One region of the Lysinibacillus sp. BNK-21 genome, then DNA from elsewhere that is predicted to be linked to it. Evidence: riboswitches for the same ligand, from Rfam matches in the RefSeq annotation. Region 1 holds a riboswitch; each other region holds the start of a gene.
What was found. Region 1 has a riboswitch for S-adenosylmethionine ahead of ACMGGO_RS00525 (cyclase family protein). Riboswitches for the same ligand answer to the same signal wherever they lie in the genome.

Region 1 (2,271 bases):
TTGTTGGATACTATCTGACTCATTATAGTATCTATCTTATCCTTTTATTTATTGTAGGGATGCTCATTGTTTACTTTCTATTCAAAAAAAGAAATGGACAAACATAAAAGTCGGTATACGCTATACCGACTTTTAAGTTATGGCAAAATAGCAAATGAGCGCACAGGGAAGCCAGATGCTTTTTCTGGCTTAGGTACGATATTGAAGATGATAGCGCCTTTCGCAGGTAGCTTGTCCAAATTCGTCATTAGCTCAATTTGATAGGTGTCTTGGTCAAGTACAAAATATTCGCCATCTAGCTTGCCATTTTTACGAAAATCAGCAGCAGAGTCCGTATCGAAAGTTTCATGACCAATTGCGCTTACCTTGCGTTCTTTTAGTAAAAACTGTAAAGCTTCTAAACCCCAGCCAGGGATATGGTTATGTCCATCTGCATCCTTATTACTGAAAGCCTCTTTATCTGGCCAGCGCTTACTCCAATCTGTGCGTAATGCTACAAATGTTCCTGCTTCAATTTCTCCATGCTTGTCCTCAAAATCAAGAATATCTTCAACACTTAATGAAAAATCATGGTTGCTCGCAGCCTCTTGTGATTTATCAATAACAACAAGGGGAAGAACAAGCTCTTTTAGTTCTAATTCTTCTAAGTAGCGAGTATCTCGCACAAAATGAATGGGTGGGTCGATATGTGTGCCATATTGACCAGGGAACGTGAATTGTTGAGCGAAGAAACCGTCCTTATGAGAAAATAACGTTTCAAATTTAGCGTCCTCAAACATAAAAAAATGTGGTGAATTAGGGCCGAATGTATGTGTTAAGTCAACCCACTGTTTCGATTTTAATAATTGCAATGCTTGTAAAAGTTCATTAGACATCGATTTCCCTGCTTTCTGTAAAAATAGTTGTAAATAAAAAGGAGTCCCCTAATAGAAGAGGACTCCTGCTGCAACAACGGTAGTTCTTCTTCTCATCTTCAAGGCTGATCATTTTGCCAATTGGAATTAGCACCATACTGTTAGCTGGTTGCTGAGACTTCATCGGGCCAATCCCTCCGTCTCTCTTGATAAGAAAAGTAATATAAGAATTTTCAGAAATAACAATACAAACACTTTAGCATAGTTTTTTATAGTTTACAAGTTCACTAGGAATTTTCACCAATTCAAATTTAAGGTGACTCCACAACAATCATTATCAATAAGACGTATTCTAAAACTGTCTGGTGTATAGTTTGTTTCAAATTTCATCGTAATGCCTGTTGATGTGATTAATTTTTCAACCTCTGTTTTATTTGAAAGTTGAGCAGCATTCATTAAATCATGTGCGAATTGTTGGGAGCTATCTATTTTATCCGTAAGTAATTGGGCTTGCTGCATCATTGCCTTTATCCGTGATGCTGAAGCTTTTAATTTGTGTGTATCGACAGGTGGAAAAGGATTATTGGTCGGCATTGCTAGATGTTGCGAAAAGGGTCTAATGGCAAAATGATTAGCGATAGGCGATGTTGGATAATGATAGGGATGCACAAAATACGGATAAGGATTGTAATACAAGGTCATTCCTCCTATCCTATAACTGATATCCTATCTTATGTAGCAAAACGGCTTTCGGTGTTATTAGCAGTGCAATGTTTGTCCTAATCATTGAAAAAGGAAGCTAAAGTAAGCTTCCTTTTAGCCAAGTACATTTAAGACATCATCAATTTTTTTACTATGTGATAAAATGCCATAATTCATCCATGTTAAAAAGTCTACTTCATAGACACAGTTGCTTTTAACGGCAGCTAGGTTTTTCCAAGTAGGAGTTTTTAAAATAGCACGTTCCTCATTTTCATAAATGGAATGTTGTTTATCAAAGGTAATAAATAAATGATCAGCATCTAATTGCAACAATTGAGCAAATGTCAGTTGTGCTTTACGTTGATTGTGCGGAATACTCCATACTAGTGAATGTGGCATTAAACCTAAGTCACGATATAAAATGGGGCCCGTATAGCCACATTCAGGACCCGCATATAGAGTAATGCCAATGGCTGAAATACGGAGAAATGCTACACTTTGCCCATAAACAGATTTGCTAAGAATTCCTTTTGCTTGTTGTACTTTATCTTCATATTGTAGGATTACGTCTTGCATCAAGGAGGTTTTTCCTGTTAGATCTGCAATTTTAAATAAAGTAGATTGCCAATTCTCTCCAGGGTGTGAAAGATGGCAGACGGGGGCTACTTCATCTAAGTGCTGAAAGGATTCCCAACGCTCTACACCAGAATCTAAC
Region 2 (2,271 bases), 1.9 Mb from region 1:
ATAACGAAACACCTCAGCAGGAAACAGAAAATGACAATCAAAAAGTCTAATTTCTTCTAAGCTAGAAAAGAAATTAGACTTTTTATTAATTAAATATGATATTCGATTTCATCTACAAAATCCCATTCATATGGTGTTTCTTGGTAAACATAGTAGTTCAACCAGTTAGAGAATAATAGATGCGTATGGGCACGCCATGTATTCATCGGCACTTGTGTCGGATCGTCATTCGGGAAGTAGTTTACAGGAACGGCGATATCTATGCCCTTCGCCACATCGCGACTGTATTCATCGGCTAGCGTTGTCGCATCATACTCTAGATGCCCCGTAATCATAATATTTTTATTATCTTTTGATTGTACAATAAATACCCCAGCATCCTCTGAATAGGATAATAATCGTAGATCTGGATGATTGCGAACCTCGTCAATCGAAACAGATGTATAGCGTGAATGAGGTGCAGTAAATAAATCACTAAAGCCACGTACCAAATCTACAGTTAAATCTGTAATCACATGGGAATAGACGCCTGAGCATTTAGCAGAAAGCTCAACCTTCCCAATGCCATAATGATGATACAATGCAGCCTGTGCCCCCCAACATATATGTAGCACGGATGTCACATTCTTTTTAGACCAATCCATAATTTCTGAAATTTCCTGCCAATAGTTGACCTCTTCAAAAGCCATTTTTTCTACTGGCGCACCAGTTATAATCATACCATCATAGCGTCGGTGTCGAATCTGATTGAACGTTGTGTAGAAAAGCTGCAAATGGGATTTACTCACATTTTTAGACTCGTGTGTGGCTGTATTCAAAAAGGTAATATTGACTTGTAATGGTGTATTCCCCAATAAACGTAATAATTGGAGCTCTGTTTTTTCTTTTTCAGGCATTAAATTTAATATTAATATATTTAATGGACGGATTTGCTGTGTTTTCGCACGATCTTCTTCCATGACGAAGATTTTTTCCTCACGTAAATGTTCTCCAGCTGGTAAATTTTTCGGAATATTAATTGGCATCTTGCTTTCCCCTCTCTATAATCACTCTCTTTTAGCAAATCTTGCTTGCGTAGGATGCAACGAAATTAAAAAATCCTCCTCATTCCATACGAGATAGAATGAGAAGGATTTTTTTCACGTCCACTCTTATCTCTCAAAGGAAAAAATCCTTTGCTGGAATTAGCACCTTTCTAACGATTGTTAGAGGTTGCTGAAGCGTCATCGGGCCAAATCCCTCAGCTTCTCTTGATAAGATTATTTAATTATCTTGAATTGTAACATGAACTTGTTAGAATATCAATAATTCATAGAATATTTTGTGATTCACGCGCATGTTTCTTGGTCATTTGATGTACACTAAGCTTGCTATCTGTGGGGTTTCTACATTTAAAATTTATGGTAAACATGCCGTAATTATGTTACCATATACTTTTAGTAAGAGAGAGGAACGTGAATAGTTTGATTAAAATTGAATTTCCAAAACCAGATCTAGTAATCCGTCAACGTGAACAAGATTTAAAACCAGGTGATGTGCCGATCACACCTTACTTTGGTTTTATTGACTTCCATAAAATCACACGTGATAAAGGCGGCATTTTCTTATTCTATAATGACAAGAATGAGCTATTGTTTGTTGGGAAAGCACGTAAAATTCGTCAACGTATTAAAAAACATTTCGAGGATAATGTATCTCCGATGAAAAACCATCGTGATGAAGTGTTCAAAATTGAAGTCTATGAAGTAGAAGATCCAATGGAACGTGAAATTTACGAAACATATGCGATTAATACTTTCCGCTCTAAATATAACGTAGACAAAGTCTTTTATTAGGCATCACGTAAAGAAACCGAAATCTCATCTAAAGGGATTTCGGTTTCTTTTATCACATAATGGTCATACGATCAATTGGCGTACTCTGACCGTTTATTCGCAAATCAATGGTATCCAGCTCAGGATTCTTGACGGTGATTTTAAAAACATAGGGTTGTGCCTCTTTCCTTTGCTCGCTGCCTTCTTCTAACTGGATAATAAGCCTATTTCCCTCAGCTGTAATACTTGCCAATACATTCCCTTTTGAATAATAAACAAGGTAATATGGAGCATCCTTTTCATGCAATAGTTGTATTCTGTCATTAGAAACGATATTTTTTTGAACATTATCTGGGACAACCGTTAGCTCATGAATCGTTGGTGGATCGGTAGGTGGTGTAGCATTACAGGCTCCTAGCATTAGTAGGCTTATTAAACCTAGCAACACGAATTTTTT
Region 3 (2,271 bases), 260 kb from region 1:
GATTCAACTTTCGGAATACCGATGAGTTTAGCATCCTTAGAGGAAAGTACACTTATTTCCGAGCAGGGAAAAAAAGAAGCGTTGAAGGATTTAACATTGCCAAACAATGGCTTCACAAAGGAAAGTTCTATCGGTGAATTTTTAACTTACTATTTAGGAGAGGAACTGGTGAAAAACCAAATTGCACCAGTCCTTGCAGGTGTTTATTCGGGAGATTTACATCAGCTTTCTATTGGCTCTACTTTACCGTATTTAATTGATTATAAGAATGATTTTGGAAGTATTATTAAAGGCTTTGATGCGAATCGTGAGCAATTTGTTAAAGCAGCGAACAAAAAATTTATATCCTTTAAAAATGGTTTATCTTCTTTAATTGATCGACTTGAACAAACCTTATCCGATGTAGAAATTATCAAGGGTGTTACTACACTAAATGTTCAAAAACAAGATAAGAACTACACAATTTCCTTAGCTAATGGTGAAATTATTGAGTCAGATTATGTCGTTTTAGCATTACCGAACGATACTGTACAAAATCTGCTACAGGATGAATCTTTAAACCGCTATTTTGACCAATTTACGACAGCGTCAGCGATTACTATCTATTTAGGTTTTGATGTGCCAGACGCTAAATTGCCAGCAGATGGAACGGGCTATATTGTTTCCCATAATTCAGACGTAACTTGTAATGCGGCAACTTGGACTAGTCGTAAATGGAAGCATACATCGAAAGAAAATAAATTACTTGTGCGACTCTTTTATAAGAGCATCAATCCAGCCTATGAGCAACTACGCGCCATGACGGATGAAGAATTGGCAGCAGTTGCTTTAGAAGATGTGAGAAAGAGCCTAGGAATAGAGGAGCAGCCAACCGTTGTGAATGTAACAAAATGGATTGATCAAATGCCTAAATATGATCTAGCGCATCGTGAAGCATTACAAGGCTTACTACAAGAATTACATGAGAAATATCCTAATTTATCGATTGCAGGGTGCTCGTATTTTGGCGTAGGTATTGGTGCTTGCATTCAAAACGGGAAAAAAATTGGTGAAGAGCTTGCAAAGGAACTTGCCAATTTCTAAGGTTTTAAGTGGAAAAAAACTTTGTTATGTGAAATAGTCTTGACTCATTCGTCAGTAAACGATATGATTCTTTTAATTATTTAAAAAATTCATACTTAATTCTTATCAAGAGAAGCAGAGGGACTGGCCCATTGAAGCTTCAGCAACCAACTTTATTGTCAGGTGCTAAATCCAGAAGACCGTTGAGTCGAAGATGAGAAGGAACAACAATGATGAATCGTTAAAGCCTTCTTTTTTTATGAAAGAAGGCTTTTTATTATATAGAGACATAGGAAGAGAGGCTAATTTTATGGGATTGCTTGAAAGGTTAAAAACGCATGTATTGACGGCAGACGGTGCATTTGGCACAGTGCTATATGGCTATGGATTGGAGTATTGCCATGAGGAAATGAATGTTCAGAGACCCGAGTTAATTGAAAAGATTCATAGAGAATATATTGCGGCTGGTGCTGACATCATTCAAACGAATACGTACGGTGCAAATGCCATTAAATTAGCTCGCTATGGATTGGAATCACGTGTCCAACAATTTAATGAAGCTGCTATCACCATCGCAAAACGAGCAGCGGCTGATGGCGGTCAATTTGTTTTAGGAACAATTGGTGGTATTCGGGGAATTCGTAAAAGTGATGCAACCTTGGATGAAATATTAGCGACTATTGAAGAACAAGCAAGCGTCTTACTTGCAGGGAATCCAGATGGCCTTTTACTTGAAACTTATTATGATTTTGAAGAATTAACAGCAACCTTAAAGATGCTACGAGAAAAAACAAAATTGCCGATTATTGCACAAGTTTCTATGCATGAGCCCGGTGTTCTACAAAATGGGATGTCTTTAAATAATGCTCTCCATGAGCTTGAAGCTCTAGGTGCTGATATTGTTGGTGTCAATTGTCGACTAGGTCCACACCATACAATTCAGGCATTTGAAGGTGTAGAACTTCCTAATAAGGCATTTATGTCGGCCTATCCAAATGCATCACTTCTGGACTTAGAGGATGGGCGTGTCGTTTATGAATCAGAAGCTGATTATTTTGGTCGAGCGGCTGTTGAATTGCGTGATCAAGGTGTACGTTTAATAGGGGGCTGCTGTGGTACAACACCCAAACATATTGCAGCAGCAAAGAAGTATTTAGAAGAGTTATCACCGGTTCAGGAGAAGCATGCGAAGCCTAAAAAGATTGAGAT

Region 2: it holds a riboswitch for S-adenosylmethionine, as region 1 does, so the genes downstream of both, metA (homoserine O-acetyltransferase MetA) here and ACMGGO_RS00525 (cyclase family protein) in region 1, are expected to answer to the same signal.
Region 3: it holds a riboswitch for S-adenosylmethionine, as region 1 does, so the genes downstream of both, ACMGGO_RS01825 (bifunctional homocysteine S-methyltransferase/methylenetetrahydrofolate reductase) here and ACMGGO_RS00525 (cyclase family protein) in region 1, are expected to answer to the same signal.

What each region holds. Positions count from the first base shown of each region.
Region 1 covers NZ_JBLQTS010000001.1:105,700-107,970, forward strand. Annotated here, with positions in the region: gene ACMGGO_RS00520 (DedA family protein) at 1-107, shown strand, start outside; gene ACMGGO_RS00525 (cyclase family protein) at 138-875, opposite strand; SAM riboswitch class I at 965-1,070, opposite strand; gene ACMGGO_RS00530 (hypothetical protein) at 1,152-1,550, opposite strand; gene ACMGGO_RS00535 (AraC family transcriptional regulator) at 1,671-2,271, opposite strand, start outside.
Region 2 covers NZ_JBLQTS010000001.1:2,025,227-2,027,497, reverse strand. Annotated here, with positions in the region: gene ACMGGO_RS10335 (GerAB/ArcD/ProY family transporter) at 1-50, shown strand, start outside; gene metA (homoserine O-acetyltransferase MetA) at 90-1,025, opposite strand; SAM riboswitch class I at 1,149-1,260, opposite strand; gene ACMGGO_RS10325 (nucleotide excision repair endonuclease) at 1,464-1,835, shown strand; gene ACMGGO_RS10320 (hypothetical protein) at 1,888-2,271, opposite strand, start outside.
Region 3 covers NZ_JBLQTS010000001.1:361,028-363,298, forward strand. Annotated here, with positions in the region: gene ACMGGO_RS01820 (protoporphyrinogen oxidase) at 1-1,083, shown strand, start outside; SAM riboswitch class I at 1,183-1,283, shown strand; gene ACMGGO_RS01825 (bifunctional homocysteine S-methyltransferase/methylenetetrahydrofolate reductase) at 1,373-2,271, shown strand, end outside.